4 regions of the Janthinobacterium sp. Bl 1 genome follow, and region 3 is predicted to be linked to each of the others. Evidence: predicted binding sites of a transcription regulator. Region 3 holds the regulator's gene; each other region holds the start of a gene.
The links. The regulator LexA, encoded in region 3, represses DNA repair genes until DNA is damaged. The targets are predictions, from matches to a motif close to ACTGTATNNNNATACAGT.
Positions count from the first base shown of each region.

Region 1 (7,781 bases), 1.6 Mb from region 3:
GCGACGCGCCCGGGCGCCAGGCGGCCAGCCGACAGCAGCACCACGATGCAGACCACCGAGATGATCACGACCAGCGTATTGGCCACGTCGTCCTGGCCCGCCTGCACGGCTTCATACACGGCTACCGACAGGGTCTGCGTCTTGCCGGGAATGCTGCCGGCCACCATCAGGGTGGCGCCAAACTCGCCCAGCGCGCGCACGAATCCCAGCAGCACGCCGGCCAGGATGCCGCGCCAGGCCAGCGGCAACGTGACGCGAAAGAAGATCGCCATTTCCGAAATGCCCAGCACGCGGGCCGCCTGCTCGAGCTGGCCGTCGACGGCCTCGAAGGCGGCGCGCGCGGGCTTGAAGACGAGGGGAAAGGCGACCACGGTGGAAGCGATCACGGCGCCCTGCCACGTAAAGATGAGGTTGATGCCGAAGTTGTCCTGCAACCAGATGCCCAGGGTACCGCGCCGGCCCAGCAGCACCAGCAGGTAGTAGCCGAGCACGGTGGGCGGCATCACCATCGGCAGGGTCAACAGGGCGTCGAGCAATTCGCGCCCGGGAAAACGCGTGCGCGCCAGCAGATAGCCCGTGCCGATGCCGAGCAACAAGTTGAGCGCCGTGGCCCACGCCGCCACTTTGAGCGACAGGGCCAGCGCGGTCCAGGCGATATCCATGCGCAGTCGTTTGCTTTATGGTTTCTTGAAACCGTACTTGGCGAGGATGGCTTGCGCCGGCGCCGTCTGCAAATAGCTGACGAAGCGCTTCGCTTCGGCCCCATTGCCGCTGCCCTTGATGGTGGCGATCGGATACAGCACGGGCGCGTCCAGCGACACGTCGAGCACCACGTTGACCTTGTCTTTCATGATGGCCGCGTCGGTGGCGTAGACAAAGCCCGCATCGACTTCGCCGCGCGCCACGTAGTCGAGCGACTGGCGCACGTTCTGCGTGCCGATGGCCTTGGGCTGCACGGCGTCCCACAGCTTCGCCTTCTTCAGCGCGCCTTCCGAGTATCGGCCGACAGGCACGCTGGCCGGATTGGCGATGGCCACGCGCGTCACGCCCTTGTGCGTCAGGTCAGCCAGGCTCTTGATGCCCAGCTTGCTATCGTGCGGCACGATCAGCACCAGGCTGTTGCCGACGAAGTCCATGCGCTCGGCCGGCAAGACGAGGCCCTGCTTTTGCGCCGCATCCATGGTTTCCTGGTCGGCCGAGGCAAACACGTCCACGGGCGCGCCCTTGACGATCTGCTGCAGCAGCACGCCCGAAGCGGCGAAGTTCAGGGATACCTTGCTGCCCGGATACTGCGCCTCGTAGCTTTGCGCCGCCTCCTTGAACGCATTCGTCAGGCTGGCCGCGGCCGACACCACCACTTCGCCGGCAAGGGCGGACGAGGCGGCGGTGGCGAAGAGGGCGGCGCCGAGCAGTGTGGCTAGGGAGGTGAGGCGCATGATCGTATCCTTGATGAGAAGAGAACCTGTCCCGTAATATACACCGATATATAGCGCTCTGCCATCGCACAGGTCAAGCCAGCGCAAGCTGCATTCCCTGATATACTGTATATAAACACAGTATATCGAGGTGAGCCATGGAACTGACGGACAAGCTGGAAATCCTGGCCGACGCGGCCAAGTACGATGCGTCCTGCGCCAGCAGCGGCGCGCCCAGGCGCGATTCCATCGGCAAGGACGGCTTTGGCGCCACCTCGGGCATGGGCATTTGCCACAGCTACACGCCGGACGGGCGCTGCGTCTCGCTGCTGAAAGTGCTGCTGACGAATTACTGCCTGTACGACTGCCAGTACTGTGTCAACCGCCGCACGTCGAACGTGCCGCGTGCGCGCTTTACCGTGGCCGAAGTGGTGAAACTGACGAGCGACTTTTACCTGCGCAACTACATCGACGGCCTGTTCCTCAGTTCCGGCATCATCCAGTCGGCCGACTACACGATGGAACAACTGGTGCAAGTGGCGCGCGAGTTGCGCGAGGTGCATCAGTTCCGCGGCTACATCCATTTGAAAACCATCCCTGACGCCGACCCCGCGCTGATCGCGCAGGCGGGCCGCTATGCCGACCGGCTCAGCGTCAACATCGAATTGCCGACACAGGACAGCGTGCAAAAACTGGCGCCGGAAAAAAGCGTGCACACGATCAAGCTGGCGATGGGGTCGATACGCCGCAAGCTCGACGAGAAAGCGGAAGAACCGCGCGCGCCGCGTTTCGCGCCGGCCGGGCAAAGCACGCAAATGATCGTCGGCGCCGACGCCAGCGACGACCAGCAGATCCTCTCCACGGCCGAGACCTTGTACGGCAGCTACAAACTCAAGCGCGTGTACTACTCGGCCTTCAGCCCGATCCCCGACAGCCCGAAAAGCGTGCCGCTGGCGCCGCCACCGATGCTGCGCGAACACAGGTTGTACCAGGCCGACTTCCTGCTGCGCAGCTATGGATTCCAGGCCAGCGAACTGCTGCCCGCCACGGGCGGCAACCTGGCGCTCGATATCGATCCGAAACTGGCGTGGGCGCTGGCGCACCGCGAACATTTTCCGCTGGACTTGAACCGCGCGGCGCAGCACATGATCGCCCGCGTGCCCGGCATCGGCCTGCGCAATGCCCAGCGCATCGTCGACCTGCGGCGGCTGCGGCAGGTGCGCTACGCCGACCTGTCGCGCCTGCGCTGCAGCATGAAGAAAATCGCGCCGTTCATCATCACGGCCGACTACTTTCCCGCGCGCGACACCACCGCCTCCGAACACCTGCGCCGCGCCATGGCGGAAGCGCCGCAGCAAATGAATCTGTGGCCGGAGCTGCAGGCCGCATGAGTACGGTGGTGCGGCTGGCGCAGTCGTTCGACCAGTGGCGCGCTGCCGCACGCGAACTGATCGCGCGTGGTGTGCCACCTGCCGACGTTGCCTGGCAGTCGCGTCCCGGCGATGGCGACCTGTTTTCCGCCACGCCGGATGCGACCGATACCAGCGCGCCACTGCTGCGCCTGCCCCGTCCCCTGGTGGAATTGCTGGAAAGCGCCGCCTGCTTCAACGTGCCTGACCGCTGGGCCCTTTTGTACCAGGTGCTGTGGCGCTGGCAGCAGGGCCAGCACGACGTGATGTCGCCGGCCGACGCGGACGGCGCGCGCCTGCACGCCATGGTCAAGGCCGTGCACCGCGAAGAGCACGACATGCATGCGTATGTGCGCTTCCGCGAACGGCCAGAATGCGAGGGCGCGCCCCGTTTTGTCGCCTGGTTCGAACCCGTGCACGAGGTGCTGCCGCAGGTGGCGCGCCACTTCGCCCGCCGCATGGGAGCTACCAGCTGGATGATCGCCACGCCCGCCGCCAGCATGCTGTGGGATGGCACGACCTTGCACGCGGGCCCAGCACTGATGCAGGGCGCGGCCGATATCGACGATGCGGGCGAAGCCCTGTGGCTGACCTACTACCGCAGCATCTTCAATCCCGCGCGCGTGAATGCGGATTTGCTGCACAGCCATATCCCCTCGCGTTTCTGGAAAAACCTGCCGGAAGGGGCCATCGTGTCCGCCATGCTCAGCGGCGCCGCCAACGGCGAACGCCGCACGGGCCAGACGGCCAGCGTGGGCCAGCGCAACGGCGCCACCACGATCCCGATTGCCGCCGAACGCGCCCAGCCGGCGCGCGAGGTAGCGACGAGCCTGGACCAGTGCCGCCGCTGCGAACTGTGGAAAAGCGCCACGCAAGCCGTGCCCGGCATTGGCCCGGCACAGGCGCGCATCATGCTTGTGGGCGAGCAGCCGGGCGATCAGGAAGACCTGGCGGGCTTGCCCTTCGTGGGCCCGGCCGGCGCACTGCTCGAGCAAGCCATGCAGGAAGCGGGCATGGCGCGCGACAGCATCTATCTGACCAATGCCGTCAAGCATTTCAAGTGGGAACCACGCGGCAAGCGCCGCCTGCACAAGACGCCAGCGCAACGCGAGATCCTCGCCTGCCATGGCTGGCTGGAAGAAGAGATTGAGCGTGTCCAGCCACAGGTGATCGTGGCGCTGGGCAGCACGGCATTAAAATCCGTGCTGCAAGATGGCGCGGCAAGCATGACACCGCTGATCGGCACGACGATCGAGCATGCGGGACGCTCGGTGATTACCGTGTATCACCCGGCGTATGTGCTGCGCGCGCCCGATGAGTCCAGCCGGCGGCAGGCTTACGCGGTCATAGTGGCGGGGCTGCGGCAGGCGCTGCGGCTAGAGCAGGATAGCCATCACAGCGTTGTCGCCGGCACATCCTGTCCCTCATCGCGCCGCGCATAACGCTGCGCGATCACGGCGCAGATCATCAGCTGAATCTGGTGGAACAGCATCAGCGGCAAGATCACCATGCCCAGCGAACGCGTGGAAAACAGCACCTTGGCCATCGGTACGCCGCTGGCCAGGCTTTTCTTCGAGGCGCAAAAGACGATGGCGATTTCGTCTTCCTTGTTGAAGCCCAGGCGGCGGCTGACGAAGGTGGAGATGCCCAGCACCAGCGCCAGCAGCAAGGTGCTGATCAGGCCCAGGGCGACCAGGGTTTCCACGGAAATCGTATGCCACAGGCCTTCGCTGACGGCTTCGCTGAAGGCCGTGTAGACCACCAGCAAGATCGAACCCTGGTCGACGTATTTCAGGGTGGCTTTATGGCGGTCGACCCAGCGGCCGATCCAGCGGCGCAGGAACTGGCCGGCCAAAAACGGCAGCAGCAGCTGCATGACGATGGACAGCACGGCGTCCACGGACGACTTGCTTTCCGCGCCCTTGGCCACCAGCAAGCCCACGAGGATGGGGGCGAGGAAGATGCCGATGAAGTTCGAGGCCGAGGCGCTGCAGATGGCGGCCGGCACGTTGCCGCGCGCCATGGCCGTCATGGCGATCGAGGATTGCACGGTGGACGGCAGCGCGCACAGGAACAAAATGCCCATGTACAGGTCGGGCGTGAGGAAGGTCAGCGCCAGCGGGCGCAGCGCCAGGCCCAAGAGTGGAAACAGGACAAAGGTGCTGGCCAGCACCAGCAAGTGCAAGCGCCAGTGCATGGCGCCGGCCACCACGGCTTCGCGCGACAGCTTGGCGCCATGCAGGAAGAACAGGGCGCCGATGGCGACCGTGGTGATGTTGCCGAAGACCACGGCCGTCTGGCCCGTGCAGGGCAGGAAGGTGGCCAGCGCCACAGTGACGAGCAGGGCGATGGTGAAATTATCGGGTTTCAGATTGCGCAGCAGGGCAGCGGGAGAAAAAGAAGACATGCGGTAGCCTGGTAACGGCGCAGCCTTGCACGCTGTGCCGGGGATGACAAACGGCGCCGGGAACGGCGCCAGTGCCAGCCATTCTACCTGCTTCCAGGCGGCTTGCCCGGAAGCAGCACGGCTCCCAATCGCTACCCGCCTTACACGATGCCGCTGCTGCTGGCGCCTGCTCTCGGTGGCCGCGCCACGGCCCGCTGCTCCCGGTAACCGCTGCCGCGATAGCAGGCCACAGGATCGATGGCGGCGCCCGAGCGCTGGCGCGCCATGGCCAGGATGGCGCTGACATCGGTGCGGAACGCCTGTTTCAGCGCCTGCGCCGAGGCGTGCACGTCGTTGGCTTCCTGGTGGTGGCGCAGGGCGGCGCGGTCAACCAGTGCGGACTGGATGAAGGCGCGCTGCACTTCGACGGCACTGCTCATCAGGCTTTCGATCGGGTCCGTCACATTGTGCGACTGGTCCAGCATGTAGGCGGGATGGAAGGCGGCGCCCTCGCGCTCGGCCGCGTCGGCCAGCTCGTTGAACACGAGGAACAGCTGGAAGGGGTTGATGCTGCCCGAATCGAGGTCGTCGTCGCCGTACTTGCTGTCGTTGAAATGGAAGCCACCCAGTTTGCCGAACTGCGCCAGGCGCGCGACGATCATTTCGATGTTCGTGTTCGGCGCATGGTGGCCCAGGTCGACCAGGCATTTGGCCTTCGGTCCCAGCGCGCTGGCGCAGGCAAAGCTGGTGCCCCAGTCGGCGATCGTGGTGGCGTAGAAGGCCGGCTCGAACAGCTTGTGTTCGATAAATAACTGCCAATCGGCGGGCAGGGCACCGTAGATGTCGCGCATGCTGTCGAGGTAGCGCTCGAGCGCGCCGCGCAGATTGTGCTGGCCCGGAAAATTCGCGCCGTCGCCCACCCACACCGTCAGCGCCGTCGAGCCCAGTGCACGCCCCAGTTCGATGCATTCGATGTTGTGCTCGACGGCCTGCGCGCGCACGGCCGCGCTGTGCGACGTCAGGCTGCCGTATTTGTACGACTGCGCCTGTCCGGCCTGGTCCTGGAAGGTATTCGAATTGACGGCGTCAAAGCCCAGGCCGTAAGCCTGGGCGGTCTCGCGCAGGGCGGCCGTATCGCTGACCTTGTCCCATGGAAAATGCAGCGAGACGGCGGGCGTCGCTTGCGTCAGCTGGTTGATGACGGCGCAATCTTCGAGCTTTTCAAACACGTTGCGCGGTTCGCCCAGGCCGGGGAAACGGGCAAAGCGCGTGCCGCCCGTGCCGGTGCCCCAGCTGGGTACGGCCACGGCAAACGTCTGCGCCAGCGCCGTCAGTTTTTCAATGTCCTGGCCGCGGCGGGCCAGCACACCGCCCAGGGCCGCATAGTCGGCGTCCAGGTTCGCTTGCAGCTTGGCATTGTGGTCGGCCACCAGGCCGCTGTCGATCATGGTATGCATCTTGTCTCCTTGTGCGCAGCGGCGCCATGGCCGGCTGCGTCGTTTTTTTAGATTAACGTGTAAATGCGGCCGCGTTGCCCGCGTCGACATTGATGATATTGCCCGTGCTCTTGGCAGCCTTGTCGCTGGAAAGGAAATACACGGCTTCGGCAATATCTTCCGGCAGCACGCTACGCTTGAGCATGCTGCGCTGGCGATAGAATTCCTCGATGTCGCCCGTCTCGATCTTGTTCGAGGCGGCCCGCTCTTCCTTCCACTTGCCATCCCAGATGCGCGAACCGCGAATGACGGCATCGGGATTGACCACGTTGACGCGGATGCCGTGCGGCGCCCCTTCGAGCGCGATGCAGCGGGCCAGATGGATTTCCGCCGCCTTGGCGGTGCAATAGGCCGAGGCGCCGCCCGACGCCACCAGGCCGTTCTTGCTGGCGACAAACACCATGCTGCCACCGAGCTTCTGCTGCTGCATGATGCGGAAAGCGGCGCGGCTGACGAGAAAGTAGCCGGTCACCAGGATCGACTGGTTGCGTTCCCACATCTCCAGGGTCGTTTCTTCCAGCGGCGCCGAGGAAGCGATGCCCGCGTTCGACACCAGCAGGTCGATGCCGCCAAAGCGCAGCGCGGCCGCGTTCAGGATGGCCTCGACGTCGTTTTCGGCCGTGATGTTTGCGCGCACCGTGGCGATATTGTCGCGTCCCGCCACCTTCAGCAGGCTCTGCTCGGCCTCTTCCAGCGCGGCGCCGTCGATATCGGTCAGCATCACGCACGCACCTTCCTGCAGCAGCTGGCGCGCCACGGCCTGGCCGATGCCGCCGCCGCCGCCCGTCACCAGGGCGATGCGCCCGGCCAGGCTTTTGGGTTTGGGCATGCGCTGCAGCTTGGCTTCTTCCAGCAGCCAGTATTCGATATCGAACGCTTCCTGTTCCGGCAAGCCCACATAGGTGTCGACGCCATTGGCGCCGCGCATCACATTGATGGCATTGACATAGAACTCGCCGGCGATGCGCGCCGTGGCCTTGTCCTTGGCGAACGACAACATGCCCACGCCGGGGATCAGATAAATGATGGGGTTGGCGTCGCGCACGGCGGGGCTGTTGTCGTGCTTGCAGCGCGT
Region 1 covers NZ_CM177086.1:282,447-290,227, forward strand. Annotated here, with positions in the region: gene modB (molybdate ABC transporter permease subunit) at 1-662, opposite strand, end outside; gene modA (molybdate ABC transporter substrate-binding protein) at 678-1,436, opposite strand; gene AC4BCN_RS01220 (putative DNA modification/repair radical SAM protein) at 1,574-2,806, shown strand; gene AC4BCN_RS01225 (UdgX family uracil-DNA binding protein) at 2,803-4,266, shown strand; gene AC4BCN_RS01230 (bile acid:sodium symporter family protein) at 4,218-5,231, opposite strand; gene rhaI (L-rhamnose catabolism isomerase) at 5,372-6,667, opposite strand; gene AC4BCN_RS01240 (bifunctional rhamnulose-1-phosphate aldolase/short-chain dehydrogenase) at 6,720-7,781, opposite strand, start outside.
Region 1: AC4BCN_RS01220 (putative DNA modification/repair radical SAM protein) is a predicted target of LexA. The motif match lies at 1,541-1,558, and genes of this name have one in related genera.

Region 2 (7,781 bases), 790 kb from region 3:
TTATTGGCGAACAGGCGGTCGCGGTCCGTCTCCCACGAGTTCAAAACTTTGCCGCGCAGGGGCAGAATAGCCTGGAATTCCTTGTCGCGGCCCATCTTGGCCGAACCGCCCGCCGAGTCGCCCTCGACGAGGAACAGTTCATTGCGCGCGATGTCCGACGATTCGCAGTCGGTCAGCTTGCCCGGCAAGACGGCGACGCCCGACGATTTTTTCTTTTCCACTTTTTGCAGCGAGCGCTGGCGCGACTGCGCCTGCTTGATCACCAGCTCGGCCAGCTTCTTGCCGTAGTCGACGTGCTGGTTCAGCCACAGTTCCAGCGGCGGCTTGGTGAAGGTCGAGACGAGGCGCACGGCGTCGCGCGAGTTCAGGCGCTCCTTGATCTGGCCCTGGAATTGCGGGTCCAGCACTTTCGCCGACAACACGAACGAGGCGCGCGCGAACACGTCTTCCGGCAGCAGCTTCACGCCTTTCGGCAGCAGCGAGTGCATCTCGACGAAGTTTTTCACGGCGCCGAACAGGCCGTCGCGCAAGCCCGATTCGTGCGTGCCGCCATTCGAGGTGGGGATGAGGTTGACGTACGATTCACGCACGATGGCGCCTTCTTCCGTCCACGCCACCACCCAGGCCGCGCCTTCGCCTTCGGCAAAGCCTTCCGAATCCGGACCCGCGTATTGCGCGCCTTCGAACAGGGGAATCAGGGTTTCGCCATTCGATACCTGCGCCAGCGTTTCGGTCAGGTAGCCGCGCAAGCCTTCCGCGTACTGCCACGTTTGCGTGTCGCCCGTTTTCGCGTTGGTGAGGGTGACGGTGACGCCCGGCAGCAGCACGGCTTTCGAGCGCAGCAGGCGTTGCAGCTCCGTTTGCGAGATGTTCGGCGAATCAAAATATTTTGCATCGGGCCAGGCCGTGACGCGCGTGCCCGACTTCTTGCCGTCGCGCGGGGCGGGGCGGGAATTCAATGGCTCGATCACGTCGCCATTCGCAAACACCATGTGGTGCAAGCCGTTGCCGTCGCTTTCCTTGCGCCAGACGGTGATTTCCAGGCGCGTCGACAGCGCATTGGTGACGGACACGCCGACACCGTGCAAGCCGCCCGAGAACGCGTAGGCGCCGCCCGAACCCTTGTCGAACTTGCCGCCCGCGTGCAGCCTTGTAAACACGATTTCCACGGTCGGCACGCCTTCTTCCGGGTGCAGGCCGACGGGAATGCCGCGGCCATTGTCTTCCACGGTGATGCTGCCATCCGTGTTTTGCGTGACGGCGATGTGCGTGCAATGACCGCCCAGCGCCTCGTCGGAGGCATTGTCGATCACTTCCTGAATGATGTGCAGCGGATTTTCAGTGCGGGTGTACATCCCCGGGCGCTGCTTGACGGGTTCCAGTCCTTTCAGGACACGGATGGATGATTCGCTGTAGTCGGATGCTGGTTTTTTAGTGGCCATACGTGTTCAAGCTAAGTAAAGACAGTGGTTGGAACGCCAGGCCAGGGCACTGCGGGCGCAATGACAGCGGCGGCGATAACTGTATGAATATACAGTATATCCCGTCCAGCGTCACTGGGGGAGGGCAGTGCGGCAGGCCAGGCGTCCTTGTGCGGACGCTCGCGCATTCTATCTTGTCCCGCGAGCAATAGCGCTACTCCAGGGCAACAACAGTGCGCCTCAGGCGTGGTTTTGCGCCAATTGTGCTGGATTTTATGCGGTAAAGCCCCCGTTTTTACATCTTGTTTACATGCGCCTCCCCAGTCTTTACGAATTTTTTAGACCCTTTTGGCTAATCTGCTCACTATCAAAACAAACCTGAATGAGGGTGGGAATGGATCTCGTGTATCTCGGCTTGATTGCCGTGTTTTTCGTCCTGGCGGCCGGCTTTGCCGTCGCCTGCGACAAATTAGGGAGCGTCAAATGAACGCGTTTTATGTGCTGGGCGCCGTCGTCTCGGCTGGTTTGCTCGTCTACTTGCTGGTGGCGCTGCTGAAGGCGGAGGAACTGTGATGACGACGCAATCGATACTGTTATTGGTGGCCTTCCTGGCCGTGCTGCTGGCCGCCGGCTATCCGCTGGGCCTGTACATGGCCAAGGTGGCCGGCGATGCGCCCGTGCGCGGCCTGGGCTGGCTGCAAAAGCTGGAAAACCTGCTGTACCGCTGGTCCGGCCTGCCTGCCGACAAGGCCATGGGCTGGAAAAGCTATGCCATCGCCCTGATCGTCTTCAATACCGTGGGCGCCGTCTTCGTCTACGGCTTGCAGCGCCTGCAGGGCTTTTTACCGTTGAATCCACAGGGCCTGGGCGCCGTCAGCCCCGATTCCTCGTTCAATACCACCGTCAGCTTCGTCGCCAATACCAACTGGCAGGGCTACGGCGGCGAACAGACCATGAGCTACCTGACCCAGATGCTGGGCATGGCATGCCAGAACTTCTTTTCGGCTGCCACCGGCATCGCCGTGATCTTCGCGCTGGTGCGCGGCTTCGCCTCGCGCTCGGGCAAATCGATCGGCAATTTCTGGGTCGACCTCGTGCGCTCGACCCTGTACATCCTGCTGCCGCTGTCGCTGGCCCTGTCCGTCGTCTTCATGGGCGAAGGCATGATCCAGAATTTTTCCGCCTACAAGGAAGTGACCCTGCTCGACCACGTGGCGTATGAAACGCCGAAGGTGACAGCCGACGGCCAGCCCGTGCTGGATGCGGCCGGCAAGCCCGTGATGGAAGCGCAAGTGGCGGCGACGCAGACGATCGCCATGGGCCCCGTCGCGTCGCAGGAATCGATCAAGCTGCTGGGCACGAATGGCGGCGGCTTCTTCAACGCCAATTCCTCGCACCCGTATGAAAACCCGACCGTCCTGTCGAACTTCCTGCAGATGCTGGCCATCTTCCTCATTCCCGCCGGCCTGTGCTTCACCTTCGGCCGCATGGTGGGCGACCTGCGCCAGGGCTGGGCAGTGCTGGCCGCCATGACCCTGATCTTTGTCCTCATGACGGCCGGCGTGATGAGCGCCGAGCAGCAAGCCAATCCATCCTTGCAAGCGCTGGGCGTGGATCAGCAGGCCAGCAGCCTGCAATCGGGCGGCAATATGGAAGGCAAGGAAACGCGCTTCGGCATCAGCTCCTCGACCCTGTTCGCTGCCGTGACGACGGCCGCATCGTGCGGCGCCGTCAATTCCATGCACGACTCGTACATGCCTTTGGGCGGCATGGTGCCGCTGCTGCTGATGCAGTTCGGCGAAGTGATTTTCGGCGGCGTGGGCACGGGCCTGTACGGCATGCTGATGTTCGCCATCCTGGCCGTCTTCATCGCCGGCCTGATGATAGGCCGCACGCCTGAATACCTGGGCAAGAAAATCCAGGCCTATGAAATGAAGATGGTCTCGCTGGCCATCCTGATCACGCCAGCCCTGGTCTTGACGGGCACGGCGATCGCCGTGATGGTCGAACCGGGCAAGATCGGCGTGGCCAACCCGGGCGCGCATGGTTTCTCCGAAATATTGTACGCGTTCACATCGGCCGCCAACAACAACGGCAGCGCGTTTGCCGGCCTGTCCGCCAACACGCCGTTCTACAACGTGATGCTGGCGATCGCCATGTGGTTCGGCCGCTTCGGCGTGATCGTGCCCGTGCTGGCGGTGGCCGGTTCGCTGGCGGCCAAGCAGCGCCTGTCGGCCAATGCCGGCACCATGCCCACGCACGGCCCCATGTTCATCGGCCTGCTGATCGGCGTCGTCGTGCTCGTCGGCGTGCTCAATTACGTTCCCGCGCTGGCCCTGGGCCCGATCGTCGAACACCTGCAACTTTTCATCAAATAAGAGGCTACCATGTCACGCACAAGCCTGACTTTGTTCGATTCCGCACTGATCGGCCCCGCCGTCGTCGATGCGTTCAAAAAACTCGACCCCCGCACGCAGTGGCGCAGCCCCGTGATGTTCGTCGTCTACGTGGGCAGCATCATCACGAGCCTGCTGGCGACCCAGGCCGGGATCAGCGGCGGCCAGGGTGAAGCGCCATTCGGCTTCATCGTCGCCGTCGCCGTGTGGCTGTGGTTTACCGTGCTGTTCGCGAACTTCGCCGAAGCGCTGGCCGAAGGCCGCAGCAAGGCGCAGGCGGCCTCGCTGCGCGCCCTGAAGCAGACGGTGATGGCAAAGAAAATGCAAACGCCGAAATACGGCACTTCCTGGCTGCCCACGCCGGCCACCGACCTGCGCAAGGGCATGACGGTGCTGGTCGAGGCGGGCGACGTGATTCCCGCCGACGGCGAAGTGACGGCCGGCGTGGCTTCCGTCGATGAAAGCGCCATCACGGGCGAATCGGCGCCCGTCATCCGCGAATCGGGCGGCGACTTTTCCGCCGTGACGGGCGGCACCCGCGTGCTGTCCGACTGGCTGCTGGTACGCGTTTCCGTCAACCCTGGCGAAGCCTTCATCGACCGCATGATCGCCATGGTCGAAGGCGCCAAGCGCCAGAAGACACCGAACGAGATCGCCCTGACGATTCTGCTCGTGGCCCTGTCGATCGTCTTCCTGATCGTCACCGTGACCTTGCTGCCGTACTCGCTGTTTTCCGTGGCGGCGGCCGGCAGTGGCACGCCCGTGACGATCACGGTGCTGATCGCGCTGCTCGTCTGCCTGATTCCGACCACCATCGGCGGTTTGCTGTCCGCCATCGGCGTGGCCGGCATGAGCCGCATGATGCAGGCCAATGTGATCGCCACGTCGGGCCGCGCCGTGGAAGCGGCCGGCGACGTGGACGTGCTGCTGCTCGATAAAACGGGCACCATCACCCTGGGCAACCGCCAGGCGTCGAGCTTCGTGCCTGCGCCCGGCGTGACGGAGCAGCAGCTGGCCGACGCGGCGCAGCTGGCCTCGCTGGCCGATGAAACGCCGGAAGGGCGCAGCATCGTCGTGCTGGCCAAGCAGAAGTTCAACATCCGCGAACGCGAGATGGCCAGCCTGCACGCTACCTTCGTACCGTTCACGGCGCAAACGCGCATGAGCGGCGTCGATATCGCGGGCGAACAGCAGGTGCGCCAGTTGCGCAAGGGCGCGGCCGATTCCATGAAAAAGTATGTGGAAGCGCTGGGCCAGCCGTATCCCGATGAAGTGGCGCGTGCCGTCGACGACATCGCGCGCCGCGGCAGCACGCCACTGGTGGTGGTCGACGATGGCCGTGTCATGGGCGCTGTGGAGCTGAAAGATATCGTCAAGGGCGGCATCAAGGAGCGCTTCGCGGAATTGCGCCGCATGGGCATCAAGACCGTCATGATCACGGGCGACAACAAGCTGACGGCTGCCGCGATTGCGGCCGAGGCGGGCGTGGACGATTTCCTCGCCGAAGCGACGCCGGAAGACAAGCTGAAACTCATTCGCAGCTACCAGTCCGAAGGCCGCCTGGTGGCGATGACGGGCGACGGCACCAACGACGCGCCGGCGCTGGCACAGGCCGACGTGGCCGTGGCCATGAATTCGGGCACGCAGGCGGCCAAGGAAGCGGGCAATATGGTCGATCTCGATTCGAACCCGACCAAGCTGCTGGAAATCGTTGAAATCGGCAAGCAGATGCTGATGACGCGCGGCTCGCTGACGACGTTCTCGATTTCGAACGACATCGCCAAGTACTTCGCCATCATCCCGGCCGCCTTCGTGGGCACCTATCCACAGCTCAAAGCGCTGGACATCATGCACCTGGCCAGCCCTGCGTCGGCCATCATGTCGGCCGTGATCTTCAATGCCCTGATCATCGTCGTGCTCATTCCGCTGGCCCTGAAAGGCGTGCAATACCGGGCCATCGGCGCGGCGAGCCTGTTGCGCCGCAATCTGCTGATCTATGGCCTGGGCGGCATCGTCCTGCCCTTCATCGGCATCAAGCTGATCGACATGCTGCTGTCCGCACTCAATTTAGTCTAAAGGAACCATCATGAGCACCATCGTACGTCCCGCCCTGGTCCTGTTTGCCGCGCTGACCGTGATCTGCGGCGTCGTCTATCCATTCGCCACGGCCGGCATCGGCCAGCTGGCCTTCAGCGATGAAGTCAACGGCAGCATCGTCGAGCGTGGCGGAAAACCCGTCGGCTCGACCCTGATCGGCCAGTCCTTCACGTCGCCCAAGTACTTCTGGGGCCGGCCATCGGCCACCGCGCCGATGGCCAATAACGGCGCCGGTTCGGGCGGCTCGAACCAGGGACCGACCAATCCGGCCCTGGTAGACGCCGTCAGGGCGCGCATCGCCGCTCTGAAGGAAGCGGATCCCGGCAACACGCGCGCCATTCCCGTCGACCTGGTAACGGCGTCGGGCAGCGGCCTGGATCCGGAAATCAGTCTGGCCGGTGCCTTGTATCAGGCGCCGCGCGTGGCCCGCGTGCGCGCCATGCCGCTGGCGCAGGTGGAAAACGCCATCGCCAAGGTGCAGAAAACCGCATATATCGGCTTTTTCGGCGAACCGCGCGTGAATGTGCTGGAACTGAACCTGGCGCTCGATGCGATGGCGAAGTAAGCTGGCGAAGATGCGCAGGCCGGCGTAGGTCGGCTTAGCGCAGCGTAAGCCGACACCACCACCAGCCAGGCCAACAATGTCGTCGGATTACGCGCAAGCGCTAATCCGACCTACGTGCTTACGTCGCCGCTTGGCGCCACGGCAAAATAACAAGATAGCATTACGCAAGAAGATTAAAATACAACATGCTCCCCAACGACAGCCAACGCCCCGACCCTGATGCCCTGCTGGCGCAAGTGCAGGCGCAGGAAAAGAAAGCCGCGCGCGGCCGGCTGCGCATCTATTTTGGCGCCTCGGCCGGCGTCGGCAAGACCTATGCGATGCTGGCGGCCGCGCGCAAATTGCTGGCCGATGGCCAGGACTTGCTGGTGGGCGTGGTGGAGACGCATGGGCGCCAGGATACGGCGGCCCAGCTTGACGGGCTGCCCGTGCTGCCCCTGAAGGCCATCGAGTACCGGGGCAAGACCCTGTACGAGTTCGACCTCGACGAAGCGCTTCGCCGCGCGCCGCCTTTGATACTGATGGATGAACTGGCCCACTCGAACGTGGCCGGCTCGCGCCATCCGAAGCGCTGGCAGGATGTCGAGGAATTGCTGGCCGCCGGCATCGACGTGCTGTCGACCGTCAATGTGCAGCACCTGGAAAGCCTCAATGACGTGGTGGGGGGGATCACGGGCGTACGCGTGGCCGAAACCTTGCCCGACACGGTATTCGACCGCGCCGATGAAGTGGTGCTCGTCGATATCCCCGCCGATGAACTGCTGCGCCGCCTGAAGCAGGGCAAGGTGTATCAGCCGCTGCAGGCCGAGCGGGCGTCGCAGCATTTTTTCCGCAAGGGCAATCTGATCGCCCTGCGCGAACTGGCCTTGCGCCGCACGGCGGACCGGGTACAGGACGATGTGCAGGCTTACCGCGTCGAGAAATCGATCAACCCCGTATGGAAGACGGGCGCCGCGCTGCTGGCCTGCGTGGGACCGCACGCGGGGGGCGAACACGTAATCCGCAGCACGGCGCGACTGGCCAGCCAGCTGAATGCGGAATGGCATGCGCTGTACGTGGAAACGCCGCGTTTGCAGCGCCTGCCGGCGGGCCAGCGCGAACGCATCCTGAAAACCCTGAAACTGGCGCAGGACCTGGGCGCGCGCACGGCCATTGTGCCGTCGGCCGACATCGCCGGCGCCGTGGTCGAGTATGCGCGCAGCGCGAATATCTCGAAAGTCATCGTGGGCCGAGGCCGCACCAACGCGCTGGCGCGCCTGTGGCAGGCGCCGCCGGCCGCGCGCATGGCCAGCCTGGCACCCG
Region 2 covers NZ_CM177086.1:5,779,432-5,787,212, reverse strand. Annotated here, with positions in the region: gene AC4BCN_RS26130 (DNA topoisomerase IV subunit B) at 1-1,442, opposite strand, end outside; gene kdpF (K(+)-transporting ATPase subunit F) at 1,905-1,994, shown strand; gene kdpA (potassium-transporting ATPase subunit KdpA) at 1,994-3,799, shown strand; gene kdpB (potassium-transporting ATPase subunit KdpB) at 3,809-5,893, shown strand; gene kdpC (potassium-transporting ATPase subunit KdpC) at 5,904-6,479, shown strand; gene AC4BCN_RS26105 (DUF4118 domain-containing protein) at 6,665-7,781, shown strand, end outside.
Region 2: AC4BCN_RS26130 (DNA topoisomerase IV subunit B) is a predicted target of LexA. The motif match lies at 1,521-1,538, and genes of this name have one in related genera.

Region 3 (7,781 bases):
GCGCACGTCTTTATCACGCACAGCCATTGGGACCACATCCACGGCTTGCCCATGTTCTCGCCCCTGTTCGTGGCCGGCAACCGCATGCGCCTGCATGGCGCCTTTGACGGCATCAGCGGGCGCGGCATCGAGCACGTGATGGCGGTGCAGCTGCAAGGCAGTTATTTCCCCGTCAGCGAAGCGGCCATGGCGGCCAGCATCGAGTACCGCACCCTGGCGCCGGGCGAAGCCGTCGAGGTGGGCGGCGCGTGCGTGCGCGGCGCGGAAATGAACCATCCCGTCGTCAACCTCGGCTACCGCATCGACTGCGGCGGCGCTTCGCTGTTTTTCAGCGGCGACCATGAACCGTTCTACAACCTGCATCCGCCCGGCCACGCCGAGCATGCGGCGTGCTCAGAGCGCAATGCGCAGCGCCAGGCCCGCATCGATGCGCTCATCGCCGGCGTCGACGCGCTGATCATGGATTGCTCGTACACGCGCGAGGAATACCCGGGCAAACAGGGCTGGGGCCACGGCACCTTCGACGCCGCCTTCGACCTGGCCCTGCGCTGCGGCGCGCGGCGCCTGTACTGCACCCACCACGAACCGACCCGCAGCGACGAGCAGCTCGAAGCCGTGTTTGCCGACGTGATGGGCCGCTACAGCAGCCGTCTCGATGGCCTGCAAGTGTTCCTCGCCAGCGAGGGACTGACGGTGGAACTGGCCAGCGCATAAAAAAAGGGAACCTTTTGGTTCCCTTTTTTATACATGCGCCCAGTTGGCACAAGGCCCTCTGAAAACCGTAGCGAGCAAGCCCGATATCGGATTGAGTAGCGGAGCTGTACTTTAGTACAGTGAGCAACGGAGATTCGATAGTGGGCTGCGCAGTAGGTTTGCAGAGGCGCCTTACATGATGTGGTGGCCAATCCACCAAGCGACTGCTGCAACAAACGCGGAGGCAGGAATCGTGAAGATCCAGGCCCAGACGATATTGCCTGCCACGCCCCAGCGCACGGCCGACATCTTCTGCGACGAGCCGACGCCGACGATGGCGCCCGTGATGGTGTGCGTGGTCGACACGGGAATACCCAGCGCCGTCGAGACGAACAGGGTGATCGCGCCGCCCGTTTCGGCGCAGAAGCCGCCGACCGGTTTGAGCTTGGTGATCTTCTGGCCCATGGTCTTGACGATGCGCCAGCCACCGAACAGGGTGCCAAAGCTGATGGCCGTATAGCACGAGATGATGACCCACATCGGCGGCATGGCGTCGGCCGAACTGGAGTAGCCAGCGGCGATCAGCAGCATCCAGATGATGCCGATGGTTTTTTGCGCATCGTTGCCGCCGTGGCCCAGACTGTAGGCGGCCGCCGAGACCAGTTGCAGACGGCGGAACCACTTGTCGACCTTGCGCGGCGTCGAACGCACGAATATCCATGACACGATCAGCATCATGATGGAGCCGAACACGAAGCCCAGTACCGGTGCGATGACGATGAAGGCGACGGTTTTCCACAGGCCGGCCGCGACCAGCGCACCCGTGCCGGACTTGGCGACAGCTGCGCCCACCAGGCCGCCAATCAGGGCGTGCGAGGACGACGATGGAATGCCGTAGTACCAGGTAAACAAATTCCAGAAGATGGCGCCCATCAGCGCGCCGAAGATCACGTACTGGTCGATCACTGCCGGATCGATGGTGCCCTTGCCTACCGTGGCGGCCACGGTCAGCTGGTGGAACACGAAGATGGCGACAAAGTTGAACGTGGCAGCCATGGCAACCGCGGTCTGCGGTTTCAATACGCCCGTCGAGACCACCGTGGCAATCGCGTTGGCGGCATCGTGGAAGCCGTTCATGAAGTCAAACAGCAGCGCCAGGACGATCAACAGGCCTAGCACGTAGATGCTGATTTGTATGGTCATTATAGTTTCTTTTCTGATTCTGGTTCAGGACAGGCCCAACGCTTACGCGTTTTCGACGATGATGCCTTCGATAATATTGGACACATCTTCGCAACGGTCGGTCACGGTTTCCAGAATTTCGTAGATCGCTTTCAGCTTGATCAGGTTGCGCACGTCCGGTTCGTCGCGGAACAGCTTGGACATGGCGGCGCGCATCACGTGGTCGGCATCCGACTCCAGGCGGTCGATCTCTTCGCAGATGGCGACGATCTTGCGCGAGTTGTCCATGTTATGCAGCATGGCGACGGCATCGCGCACTTTTTCGGTACAGGCCAGCACCAGTTCGGCCAGGCGCTTGGCTTCCGGCGTGACGGCCTTCAGGTCGTACAGCGAGACGGTTTGCGCCGCATCTTCCAGAAGGTCGAGGATGTCGTCCTGGCGCGTGATCAGCTGATGGATGTCATCGCGGTCGATCGGCGTGATGAAGGTCTTGTGCAGCATTTCCACGGTGGCGTAGGTGACTTTGTCCGCCTGTTTCTCGATGCTCTCGATCGCATGCACGCGGTTTTCCAGGTCGTCGAAATTGGTCATCAGGCCGAGCATCTCTTTGGCGCCCTTGACGCACAGTTCCGCGTGCTGGTTAAACAATTCAAAAAACTTGCCCTCAGTGGGCATCAAGCGTCCAAACATGTCATTCTCCGTTAAGCATTGAGTCGTGTTATTTACTACAGAAAGCCGCCCCGCAAGAGGGGGCAGCGATGGGGTGCCAGTGCTGCTGAGTCTTAGTCGCCTTGGTAAAGCGCCAGGCCACCACTGTAATTGCCAAATTTGGTGTACTGCCCCATGAAGGTGAGGCGGATGCTGCCGATTGGACCGTTACGTTGTTTACCGATGATGATCTCGGCCGTTCCCTTGTCTGGCGAGTCGGGGTTATACACCTCGTCGCGGTAAATGAACAGGATCACGTCGGCATCCTGCTCAATAGCGCCCGATTCGCGCAAGTCGGACATGACAGGACGTTTGTTCGGGCGTTGTTCCAGCGAGCGGTTCAGCTGGGACAGCGCGATCACGGGGCAACCAAGTTCTTTCGCCAGGCCTTTCAAGCCCCGCGAAATCTCGGAAATCTCCGTGGCGCGGTTGTCGCCCGGCGTATTGGCCGACATCAGTTGCAAGTAATCGACGATGATCAGGCCCAGCTTGCCGCATTGACGCGACAAGCGGCGCGAGCGGGCGCGCAATTCGATGGAATTGAGCGCTGGCGTTTCATCGATGTACAACTGCGCGTCGTTCATCTTTTGAATGGCGTTCGTCAGGCGCGGCCAGTCTTCGTCGTTCAGGCGGCCAGTACGCAAACGGTGCTGGTCGAGCTGTCCGACGGAGCCGAGCATACGCATGGCCAGCTGGGCGCCGCCCATCTCCATCGAGAACACGGCCACGGGCAAGCCGCTGTCGATGGCCACGTTTTCGCCGATGTTGACGGAAAACGCCGTCTTGCCCATCGAAGGACGGCCCGCCACGATTACCAGGTCGCCCGGCTGCAGACCGGAGGTCATGCGGTCGAGGTCGATGAAACCGGTGGGCACGCCCGTGATTTCACTCTGGTTGTCGCGGCTGTACAGTTCGTCGATGCGTTCGACCACCTGCGTCAGCAGGGGCTGGATGGCGGTCCAGCCCTGGGCGCCGCGCGCGCCTTCTTCGGCGATGGCGAAAATCTTCGATTCGGCCTCGTCAAGCATCTGCTTGACTTCCTTGCCTTGCGGGCTGAAGGCCGTACCGGAGATATCGTCGGCGACGGTGATGAGCTTGCGCAGCACGCCGCGGTCGCGCACGATCTCGGCGTAACGCCGGATGTTCGCGGCCGATGGCGTGTTTTGCGCCATGGCGTTCAGGTAAGCGAGTCCGCCCACGTCATCGGCCTTGCCGAGCTGGGTCAGGGTTTCAAAAACAGTAATGACATCGGCTGGCTTGGAAGCGTTAACCATCTTGACGATTTGCTCGAAGATGATGCGATGGTCATAGCGATAGAAATCCTCCGCATGCATGAAGTCGGCGATGCGGTCATATGCGGCATTGTCGCGCAGCAGACCACCGATGACGGATTGTTCTGCTTCGATCGAATGCGGCGGAATACGGAGGGAATCCAGTTGCGGATCAGAGGGGGCGTTCATGGCGCGAATTATACCCGCTTCGGCGTGATGGCAAAAATAAAGGGCTGAAATTGAGCGAAAAAAAGGCCACAAAAAAGCCGGGCGAACCCGGCTTTTCATAGTGCGGCAATGCTTGCGGGCCAGGCCCGCAGACAATTACGCGTTCGCGTCTGGAACGACAGCGATAACAACTTCCACGACCACGTCGGTGTGCAGAGCAACCGAAACGTTGTGCTCGCCAACGATCTTCAGCGGGCCGGTAGGCATGCGGATTTGTGCTTTTTCAACAGCAAAACCTTGCTTGGTCAGCGCTTCAGCGATGTCGAAGTTGGTGACGGAACCGAACAGACGGCCATCAACACCAGCTTTTTGAGCAACTTGAACGGTCAGGCCGCTCAGTTTTTCGCCCTGGGCTTGCGATGCGGCCAGTTTGGCGGCAGCAGCTTTTTCCAGTTCGGCGCGCTTGACTTCGAATTCAGCCACAGCGGTTGCCGTAGCACGACGTGCCAGGCGTTGCGGGATCAGGAAGTTACGTGCGTAACCGTCTTTGACTTTGACGACTTCGCCGAGGTTACCGACGTTAACAACTTTTTCTAACAGAATGATTTGCATAGTTCTTCTCCAGGAATATCTGACCGATTAAGCGTGGTGCAGATCGGTGTATGGCAGCAGCGCGAGGAAGCGAGCGCGCTTGATTGCGGTGTCAACTTGGCGCTGGTAGTGCGCTTTGGTACCGGTCAGGCGTGCTGGCATGATCTTGCCGTTTTCTTGGACGAAGTCTTTCAGCGTGTCAACGTCTTTGTAGTCGACTTGCTCAACGTGAGCTGCGGTGAAGCGGCAGAACTTCTTGCGTTTGAACAACGGGTTTTGCTGTTTGCGTTTTTCTTTAAGCTTGAGCTTATTTTTGTCGAACTTTTTACCGAATGCCATGTCAGGCTCCTGTATCTAAAATGCGCTAGTCGGGGTGACTGCACTAAAATCAATGATGTGAAACACCAAACTCTTGCTGTTGCGGCTCTTCCTGGCCAGGAAACCCGTGAACTGATACACCCCGCCCAAGCTTGCCTGACTGAACCTGCCTGAGATTTCGCCAGCGGCTAGCGCTGCAACATCAAACTCGGTCAAACGGGCAATCCCTGCTTCCATCTGCTGCGAACTGTGTTGCAATACTGCATTCACAATCGGCAGCCCTGCCGGGGTATAGCGCAATATTTCGCGCTCGGCAATGATGGCGGTTACTTGTAGCTGGTTCAGCGCACGATCCTGGTCAAGAATTAAGCTGCTGCTGCTGCGGCTGGAGCGGCTGCTGGTGCTTCGGTGCGGTGGCTTTTGGCCGCGTCTTCGCGTTGTACCGATTTCATCATCGGCGAAGGAGCTGTTTCAGCTTTCTTCATTTTAACGGTCAGGTGACGCAACACGGCATCATTGAATTTGAATGCTGTTTCCAACTCGACCAGGGTCTCGTTGTCGCATTCGATGTTCAGGCAGATGTAGTGTGCTTTAGGCAGCTTTTGGATCGAGTAAGCCATTTGACGGCGGCCCCAATCTTCCACGCGGTGAACCGAACCGCCGCGGGTGGTTACGCTGGCTTTGTAGCGTTCGATCATCGCGGGCACTTGCTCGCTTTGGTCCGGATGGACGATAAAGACTATTTCATAATGACGCATGCAAACTCCTTCAGGTCGGATTGATAATCGCCCACCCCGGCGTCAAGACGGGTGTGGGAAGGTCAGCCGAAGATTATAACCGTCTTTTGCAAACGTTTCAATCATTCCTTCCACAAGCGCCTGAAAAGCCCGTGCGCCGCCGTGCTTTCCGGCCGCGGACAAGTATTTCTTGCGAAATTCGCCCAAAACACGGAAATCCCCTTGCATAGTGGGCGATACTGTACAAAAATACAGACTGTTCATATAGACAGCATTTTAGTATGCACCCACCGCTCATGATCAAGCTGACAGCACGACAAGAACAAATCCTGAACCTGATCAAGGACGCGATTGAAAACACGGGCTTTCCTCCCACCCGTGCCGAAATCGCCAATGAACTGGGTTTCAAATCGGCCAATGCGGCCGAAGAGCATTTGCAGGCCCTGGCCCGCAAGGGCGCGATCGAGATTTCGCCCGGCACCTCGCGCGGCATCCGCCTGATCGGTGCGGCCGCCGAAGCGCCGCCGTCGAAAGTGCCGGCAGCCCTGCTGATGTCGCTGCCCCTGATCGGCCGGGTGGCGGCAGGCTCGCCCATCCTGGCCCAGGAAAACCTGGAAGCGAGCTACAACGTCGACCCGGCCCTGTTCTCGGCCAAACCCGACTTCCTGCTGAAGGTGCGCGGCTGGTCCATGCGCGACGCCGGCATCATGGATGGCGACTTGCTGGCCGTGAAAAAGGTCGACAGCGCCAAGAATGGCCAGATCGTCGTCGCCCGCATCGGCGACGAAGTCACCGTCAAGCGCTACAAGAAGACGGGCTCCGTCATCGAACTGCTGCCGGAAAATCCGGACTTCAAGGTGATCACCGTGTCACCGGAAGATGAATTCGCCCTGGAAGGTTTGGCGGTAGGCTTGATGCGCAGCTGGCATTAAACTGCATGCTGGGGTCAGACCCGCCGGGTCTGACCCCAGTTTTTAGTTTGCCTCACAACTGGCACATGGCCTAATCACCAACACCGCTCTCAGCCCTCCAACGCTCCTCGGAAATCCTCAAGCAGATCCGCCTCGTCCTCAATACCGACGGACACGCGGATCAGCGATTCGGCGATGCCCATGCTGGCGCGGCGCTCGGCACCCATCTCGTAGAAAATCGTGTGGGCGACGGGAATGACCAGGGTGCGCGTGTCGCCGAGGTTGCTGGCGGGAATGGCAAGATTGAGACGATTGAGGAAATCGAAGCAGTCGATGCCATCTTTCAGCTCAAAGCTGAACAACGAGCCATAGCTGCGGAACAAGTCGGTGGCCAGCGCATGCTGCGGGTGCGACGCCAGGCCAGGATAATGCACGGCCGCCACTCTTGGATCCGCCTGCAGCATGGTGGCCAGCGCCAAAGCGTTCGAGCAGGTGCGATCCATGCGCAAGGCCATGGTTTCCGCGCCGACGGCGATATGATGCGCAGCTTCCGGCCCCAGCGAGGCGCCGAAGTCGCGCAAAGCCTTGGCACGGATTTGCGCGATGCCCCACTGCGCGGGCGCCGCCTTCTTGTAGTTCTCGAAAATGTTCGGATACTGCGTCCAGTCGAACACGCCCGTGTCCGTCAAGCTGCCGCCCAGGGCATTGCCGTGGCCGCCGATGGATTTCGTCAAGGCATTGACCACCAGGCCCGCGCCCACGGCTTTCGGGCGGAACAGATATGGCGTCGTCATCGTGTTGTCGACGATGTACAAGATGCCCTTCTCATGGCACAAGTCGCCGATTTTCTTCAGGTCAGCGATTTGCGTGCGCGGATTGGCGATGGTTTCCACAAACACGATGCGCGTGGCCGGCGTGATGGCCGCGGCCACATTGGCTACATCGGTGGCGTCGACGAACGACACGCCGATGCCCTGCCCCGTCACTGTTTGCCACAGGCTGTTGGTGTTGCCAAACAAAAAGGCCGACGACACGACATGGTCGCCCGCGCGCAGCAACGATTGCACCACGGCGCCGATGGCGCCCATGCCGGTGGCGAAGCACAAAGTCGCCACGGCGTCTTCCATCTTGTTGACCTTGTCTTCCAGCGCGGAGACGGTCGGGTTGCCTTGGCGGCCATAACGGAAGCCCGGCTCCTTGCC
Region 3 covers NZ_CM177086.1:4,990,477-4,998,257, forward strand. Annotated here, with positions in the region: gene AC4BCN_RS22485 (MBL fold metallo-hydrolase) at 1-714, shown strand, start outside; gene AC4BCN_RS22490 (inorganic phosphate transporter) at 886-1,899, opposite strand; gene AC4BCN_RS22495 (DUF47 domain-containing protein) at 1,939-2,565, opposite strand; gene AC4BCN_RS22500 (replicative DNA helicase) at 2,658-4,043, opposite strand; gene rplI (50S ribosomal protein L9) at 4,179-4,634, opposite strand; gene rpsR (30S ribosomal protein S18) at 4,662-4,952, opposite strand; gene priB (primosomal replication protein N) at 4,968-5,276, opposite strand; gene rpsF (30S ribosomal protein S6) at 5,297-5,689, opposite strand; gene lexA (transcriptional repressor LexA) at 5,965-6,600, shown strand; gene AC4BCN_RS22530 (cystathionine gamma-synthase family protein) at 6,690-7,781, opposite strand, start outside.

Region 4 (7,781 bases), 140 kb from region 3:
TCATCATGTGCGAATACGGCGGCCTGTATATGGATGTCGATACGATCCCGCATAATCCGGCGACGATTTTCCTGATGAAGCCGGAAGTGCCCGATTATTTCCAGCGCAAGGATGGTGACGGCGAAGAGCGCCGGCATGTCAGCTGGATGAATCTGTTTCTCGATGAAACGGGCATGCTGATCGCCAAGAAGAACGATGCCGCGCTGCGCGTGATCCAGCGCAATGTGAACCTCGCCTATGCGGGCATCGACGCGCAGGTCCCCCGTTCCTGCCCGCAATTCGAGGCGCGGCTGTTTGGCCAGTTCTATGCGGAATGGAAGAAAAACCTGGGCGTGACCGTGCTCAGCCATGCCGAGTTCTACCAGCGCTATTGCGTGCTGTATGACGGCGCGCGGGAAGCGGTGGTGGGCGGCATCCGCGGCATGCGCTTGCTGGACGATATCATTACCGACATGCACATTCCCTTGAGCGACGAGGAACGGCGCGCGTATGCGCGTTGCGTGGCGCGGCTCGACGAGATCGGCTGGCAGCTTGACGATCCTTTGATCCTGCCCGACATCGTCGACGTGTTCGATATCGAGGAAGTGCCGCGTATGGCCTATGCGGCCCAGCTGCGGGCCGACATCGACCATTTTCACTATTACTCGGTGCTGTCGGACGACCCGCAGCTCGACCGCGTGAATACCGTCTTTTGCCGCTACCTGCTGGCCCACCGTTCGCAGCATATTGCCGCCGGTGCTTTCTGGCGCCCGACCGTCGGCCGCCACGGCAGCCGCATGCCGGCCGTCAGCGATGTGGCCCCGCCAGGTGACGAGGCGCAGGCGGACCTGCTGTCGCATGCGCCGCTCACGCTGGTGCCGGGCGAACTGCTGGATGACGAGACGAAGAACCGCATGGCGAAGCTGCTGTTTGCCACCAGCTACCTCGAATACTGCTCGTTCGGCAATAAATTGAATCTGCAATTCGTCGAATTACAGCGGCGGCAGAACATCGACCCGTATCTGGCGCACATCCACGGCCTGCATGACGAGGATGAGCGTTTCATCGGCTTTTTCACGGCCGCGACGATGGACGAGTTCCAGGCCTGCGGCGCCGTCTCCTATTACCGCGACGACATGAAGGCGCTCGACGATGCGTATGATGCCTTCGTGCTCGCGCATGCGCGTGCCGACGACTGTTTCGTCAGCAGCCTGGCCATCGACGAGAAATACCGGGGCCAGGGTTTATTCAGGCAGATGTTCCATGAAATCCGCGACCTGGCCAGCCGCAAGGGCTGCGCGCGCATCACCCTGACGGTGTGGGAAAAGAGCGAAGCGCTGCAAGTGTATCTGCACAAGGGTTTTCGCAGCGTAGGCACGTTCGATTATGCCTACAGCCTGTTCTATGACCGGCTGCATTTCCTCGTGTATGAGGGTAACTGAGGAGGGAAATTGAGGGAAGCGGGGGCGGCCGGCAGCCGCCCCGTGAGTAGCGTTACAAAGCGAGGAAGGCCAAGGCCGCCACGGCCGTCGGCAGCAGGGCGCCGGCCAGCAGGCCGACGGCGCCGATCGATTCATCCTTGAAGCCGCGGCGCAGCAGGGCCACGCCGGCCGGGTTCGGCGCATTGGCGATGACGGTCAGGCCGCCACCGGCCACGGCGCCGGCCATCAGCATGTATTTCGCTTCATCCGTCATGCCGACGATCAGCGAACCGAGGTAAGTGAGGGCCGCATTGTCGGTAATGGCCGTCAAGCCCAGGGCGCCGAAGAACAGGGCCAGCGGCTTCAGACTCGAGACGATGGGTTGCAGCCACCATTGCTGCATGCCGCCCAGTACCACCAGGCCGCCCAGGAAGAAGCCGACCAGCAAGCCTTCCTTGAGGATCAGCGGGCTTTGATAGCGCTCGTACGCCTGCACGAAGCCGAGGAAGAACAGGAACAGGCCGATGAACAGCACGGGATGGTGCGCCAGGGTCACCACGCCGGCCAGCACGATCATGTGCACGAGGCTGACGGCCAGCGGTACTTTTGGCGCTTCCACATCGCCGGCCTTCGGCTTGATGTCGGAAGTGTTGCTGTGCAGGTATTTGCGCAGCAATATGCTCACGCCCGTGGCGTTGACGAGCACGGCAATGGCGGCCTTCCAGCCGAAGTGGCTGGCCATGTAGGCGCTGTCCCAGTTCCACGTGGTGGCCACCATCAGCACGGGCGGCGCCGCGTACGAGGTCAGGGTGCCACCGATGGAAACGTTGACGAAGAGCACGCCCAGCGCGCCGTATTTCAGCCATTCAGGGATGCCCGGGCGGAAGATTTGCGGTGCCAGCATCAGCGCGGCCAGGGTCATGGCGGCCGGTTCCGTAATCAGGGAGCCCGTCAGGGGCACGAGCGCCAGGCCCAGCCAGACGAGGCCCAGTTCCGTGCGCAGCGGCATCACGCGCGCCACGCTTTTCAACAGGCGCTGCACGGCATCGAGCACGGGGCGCGAGGCGGCCACGACCATGACGACAAAGACGAACAGTGGCTCCGTGTAATGGCGCGACTCGGCATACTCGATGGCCGCATCGCTGCCCGAGACAAAGGCCATGATGAGAATCAGGATGAAGGCCCAGAAGCCGAACACGACTTCCACTTCGCCCAGCAAGTGCAGCAAGCCCGCATGGCGGGGATGGCGCCGCGACAAGGTTTCAAAGGACTTGGCGGCAAAGGTGTGGATGAGCGCAAGGCCGAAGACGATGGCGCTGATGATTTGGATGGTGGTCAAATGCGTTTCCTTATGGACGGAGGAAGCCGGCTGGTACGTTGCCAACCGGTAAGGAGAGTGCTTATGGTACAGCAATCGATGCCAAAAACGGGGTTTTTCGGACATGGCGGAGCGGCCCCTGCGCTAGCGGCAGTCAGATAAACCTTGCCAAAAGTGGAACTGGATAGTACTGTATATGCATACAGTATTCATCTATCTATCCAATGATGCAACATTCTCAATTGATGGCCTCGCCGGAAGCCTTGCACCCGTCCTTGTGGCGCGCATCGCAGCTGGGGCAGGGCGCCACGCGCTGCCTGGACACGGGCTTTGCCGCCCTGTCCGCGCAGCTGCCCGGCGGCGGCTGGCCCAGCGGCAGCCTCATCGACCTGCTGGTGCAGCAGCCGGGCAGCGGCGAATTGCGGCTGCTGGCGCCCGCGCTGGCGCAGCTGCCGGGCTTGCCCATCGTGCTGTTGCAGCCACCGCATCCGCCGCAGGCGCTGGCCCTGGCCGCGCAGGGGCTGGCGCCGTCGCAACTGCTGTGGCTCAAAAGCGCCGGCAGCAAGGATGCCTTGTGGGCGGCGGAAAACATCTTGCGCAGCGGTACCTGCGGCGCCTTGCTGTTCTGGCAGCCGCACGTGCGCGCCGACAGCCTGCGCCGTTTGCACTTGGCCGCGCAAAGCGGCAACACCCTGTTCTGCATGCTGCGCCCGCTGCACGGCGCGCAGGATGCGTCGCCTGCGCCGTTGCGCCTGTCCGTGCGCCCGGCCGCCGGCGGCATCGAGATCGGCTTCATCAAGCGCCGGGGACCGCAGCGCGACGCGCCCCTGTTCCTGCCCCTGCAACCTCCTTCATTATTGCGACGCCATGCGACTCTGGATCGGCCTGTGCCTGCCCCGGCTCCCGCTCGAAGTGTTTTGCCCGCGCTGGTCGGCTGACAGCCTGGGCGTAGTGCTGGAGCAGGAGCAAGTGATGGCCGTGTCGCCGCTGGCGCTGGCGGCCGGCATCCGGCCGGGCATGCGCCGCGCCGGTGCGCTGATGCTGGCGCCGCAGGCGCGCCTGCACGAGCGCTCGCCTGAACTGGAAGCGCAAGCCCTGCAAGCGGTGGCGCTGGCGCTGCTGCAGTATTCTCCGCTGGTGGCGCAGGGCGAGGAAGCGACCCTGCTCGTCGATGCGGGCGCCAGCCTGCGCCTGTTCGGCGGCGTGCGCGCCCTGTGCCGGCACATCGCGGCCAGCTTGCGCGCGCTCGGCTACACGGCCCAGCTGTCGTGCGCCCCGACGGCGCGCGGCGCCTGGCTGCTGGCGCGCGCCGCTACGCGCCGGCGCCGCGTGCTGGGCATGGCCAGTCTGATCCGCCGCCTCGACGGCCTGCCGTGCGCCTTGCTGCCGCCCGCGCGCCCTTACCTCGAGTGGTTCGAGGGCATCGGCTGCCGCATCCTGGGGCAGCTGCGCCACTTGCCCCGGCCAGGCTTGCAGCGCCGTTGCGGCGCAGCCTTGCTCGATATGCTCGACGATGCGCATGGCCACAGCACGGAACTGTTCGTGTGGCTCGAAGCGCCGCCCACGTTCCGCGCCAGCCTGGAATTGTTCGACCGCGTGGAGCACGCTGACGCGCTGCTGTTCGGTGCGCGCCGCCTGCTGCAGCAAATGACGGGCTGGCTGTGCGCGCGGCAATTTGCCGTCGAGCGCATCCAGCTGCTGCTGGCGCACGAGCGGGGCAGGGTGGCGCGTCCGCCCACCGTCATCGACCTGGCGCTGGGCGAGGCCGTGTGGCGCGACGAGCACCTGGTGCGCCTGCTCAAGGAGCGCCTGGCGCAGCTGGCGCTGGAGGCGCCCGTGATCGGCCTGACCCTGGAAGCGCTGCAGGTGCAGGCGATGGCGCCGCCCAGCGAGACCCTGTTCCCCGAGCCGGGCGGCACGCCGCAGGAACGCCAGCGCCTGCTGGAATTGCTGGTGGCGTGCTTAGGGAGCGACAATGTCTTGCAGGCCGCGCCGCGCGCCGATTACCGTCCCGAAGCGGCCAACCAGTGGCTGCCGCTGCCGGCCAAGGTCGGCGCCAGGAACGCCCAGCCGGACTTGCCGCCCGGCTTGCCCGGCATGCCCCGTCCCGGCTGGCTGCTGGCCCAGCCCATCGCCCTGCTGATGCGCGAGCACCGGCCGTTTTATGGCTCGCCTCTGAAAATGGTGTCCGTTGCCGAACGCATCGAAGCGGGGTGGTGGGGTCAGTCGCAGGCGCGCGATTATTTCATCGCCGAAGGCCTCGACCACGCCCATTACTGGGTCTACCGCGAGCGCATCGCCGGCAGCGGAGAAGACGCCGCGCCGCGCTGGTTTTTGCATGGCTTGTTTGGCTGAATGGGCTGTCCTGCTGAAACTGCCATGCTTGGCTATACTGGCTTCCCGGCGCCGCATCTTACATTGAAATCAAGGATATCCATGACACAGCTTTCCGACTTCCCCATCACCCAAAAATGGCCTGCCCTTCATCCCGAGCTCCTGCAGCTGTACTCGCTGCCGACGCCGAACGGCATCAAGGTCTCGATCCTGCTGGAAGAGCTGGGCCTGGCGTATGAGCCGCACCTGGTCAGCTTCGAGACAAACGACCAGCTGTCGCCCGCCTTCCTGTCCCTCAATCCGAACAACAAGATTCCCGCCATCCTCGACCCGAACGGTCCCGATGGCAAGCCGCTGGCCCTGTTCGAGTCGGGCGCCATCCTGCTGTACCTGGCCGAAAAGACGGGCAAGTTCATTCCCCAGGACGCGGGCTTGCGCTATGAAACGATACAGTGGCTGATGTTCCAGATGGGCGGCATCGGCCCCATGTTCGGCCAGGTGGGCTTCTTCCACAAATTCGCCGGCAAGGATTACGAGGACAAGCGTCCGCTCGAACGCTATCTCGGCGAAGCCAAGCGCTTGCTGGGCGTGCTCGAGCAGCGCCTGCAGGGCCGCGACTGGATCATGGGTAACCAATACACGATTGCCGACATCGCCATCTTCCCGTGGGTGCGCTGCCTGGTGGGTTTTTACGGCGCGGGCGATTTCGTCGGTTTTAACAACTTCCCGAACGTGCAGCGCGTGCTGGATGCTTTCCTGGCCCGGCCTGCCGTCATCACGGGTCTCGACATACCATCGCGTGGCTAAAACAGCCGTGGCCGGACGGCGCTACAATGCGCCATCGGCCGCGCTGCGCGGCAGCTTTGACCTGAGACAATGAAATCCACCCGGCAAGACTTTCCCGGCGCGCACGGCCATGTGCTGGCGGCGCGCCTCGATGCACCCGACGGCGCCATCCGCGCCTACGCGCTGTTCGCCCACTGCTTTACCTGCGGCAAGGACGTGCTGGCCGCGCGGCGCATCGCGCAAGGCTTGACGGAACACGGCATCGCCGTGCTGCGCTTCGACTTCACGGGACTGGGCGCCAGCGAGGGCGAGTTCGCCGCCACGAATTTCTCGTCGAACGTGGACGACCTGGTCGCCGCCGCCGATTTTTTGCGGGCCAGGCACGCCGCGCCACAATTGCTGATCGGCCATAGCCTGGGCGGTGCCGCCGTGCTGGCCGCTGCGTCGCAAGTGCCGGAAGCGACCGCCATCGCCACCCTGGCCGCGCCGAGCACGCCCGCCTACGTGACGCGCATGTTCAGCGAGCACCTGGAGCAGATCGCCGCCGAAGGCGAAGCGCTGGTGCAGCTGGAAGGGCGGCCCTTCCGCATCCGCCAGCAATTCGTCGACGACGCGGGCAGCCACAGCTTAAAAGAGCACATCGCCGGCCTGCGCCGCGCCCTGCTGGTGATGCACGCGCCGAACGACACGACGGTCAGCCTGTCGAATGCGATGGATATCTTTACGGCGGCCAAGCACCCGAAAAGCTTCGTTTCGCTCGACGATGCCGACCATCTGTTGACGGGGCGCGATGACGCGGCCTATGTCGCCAACGTGATCGCTGCGTGGAGCGCACGCTACCTCTCCTAAGTAACGATGCTGCCGCCCATGAAAAACGCCGCGGCAGCAGAGGCTGGCGCGGCGTAGATGGGGGAGAAAACGGATCAGTCTTCGTCAAACTCGGCGGATAAATCTTTCCAGCCCTTGCTCACGGCAAAGGCCGAGAATTCCTCGGGCGCTTCCAGAACGATCAGTTTCTTGTCTTGCAGGCCCAAGTCGCCATGGCCAAAGTCGGGGCCCACGTAGCCGAGGCTGCGCAAGCGGGCCAGGATATGGCCGACCAGGGTCTTGTCCTTGTAGGCGCCCGCTTCGAGCGGAGCGGCGAAATCGACGTAGACGTCGATGATGCCGTAGCCTTCGTCGAAGATGCGGATGGCCTTGATGTCGTGGGCACGGCCGGAGCCGTCGGTGGCCTTGAAGGGGCCGCTGAGCTGGATGTCGGTGTCATTATTCATGCCGCCAGCATACACCAAAAGCCGGCCCCGCATAGGGGGCGCCATGTAAAATCCCCGGGATGGGCCATGTAAAATTTTCTTACAAATTGAGCGATGTCTGGGGTGCTTTTTGCCAATTTCAAGGCCTTGAAAGGGACTGGAGAGGCCGTATATCGGTAACAGGCGGATGCTCATGGTGAGGTCCGCCCTTCTTATCGCTTCATTTGAAAAGGATATTTATCATGCGTACTTTTGACCTTGCTCCTCTCTACCGTTCCGCTATTGGCTTCGACCGCCTGGCACAGCTGCTCAACGAACAACGCGCCGATGCGCAACCGAGCTATCCGCCATACAACATCGAACTGGTGTCGGAAGATAAATACCGCATCGTGATGGCATTGGCCGGCTTCTCGCGCGAAGAGATCGATATCATCACCGAACGCGACTCCCTGCACGTCACGGGCCGCAAGCAGAAAGATGGCGTCGAGCGTACGTTCTTGCACCGCGGCATTGCTGCCCGCGATTTCGAACAGCGTTTCCAGCTGGCCAACCATGTGAAGGTCACGGGCGCCACGTTTGAAAACGGCATGCTGACCATCGACCTGGTGCGTGAAGTGCCGGAAGCGCTGAAACCGCGTAAGATCGAGATCGGCGCCGGCAGCGGCACCGCCGCTACCGTCAGTGTGCTGG
Region 4 covers NZ_CM177086.1:5,126,199-5,133,979, reverse strand. Annotated here, with positions in the region: gene AC4BCN_RS23120 (GNAT family N-acetyltransferase) at 1-1,421, shown strand, start outside; gene AC4BCN_RS23115 (putative Na+/H+ antiporter) at 1,474-2,739, opposite strand; gene imuA (translesion DNA synthesis-associated protein ImuA) at 2,946-3,656, shown strand; gene AC4BCN_RS23105 (Y-family DNA polymerase) at 3,586-5,073, shown strand; gene AC4BCN_RS23100 (glutathione binding-like protein) at 5,155-5,859, shown strand; gene AC4BCN_RS23095 (alpha/beta hydrolase family protein) at 5,929-6,687, shown strand; gene AC4BCN_RS23090 (hypothetical protein) at 6,762-7,112, opposite strand; gene AC4BCN_RS23085 (Hsp20 family protein) at 7,334-7,781, shown strand, end outside.
Region 4: imuA (translesion DNA synthesis-associated protein ImuA) is a predicted target of LexA. The motif match lies at 2,908-2,925, and genes of this name have one in related genera.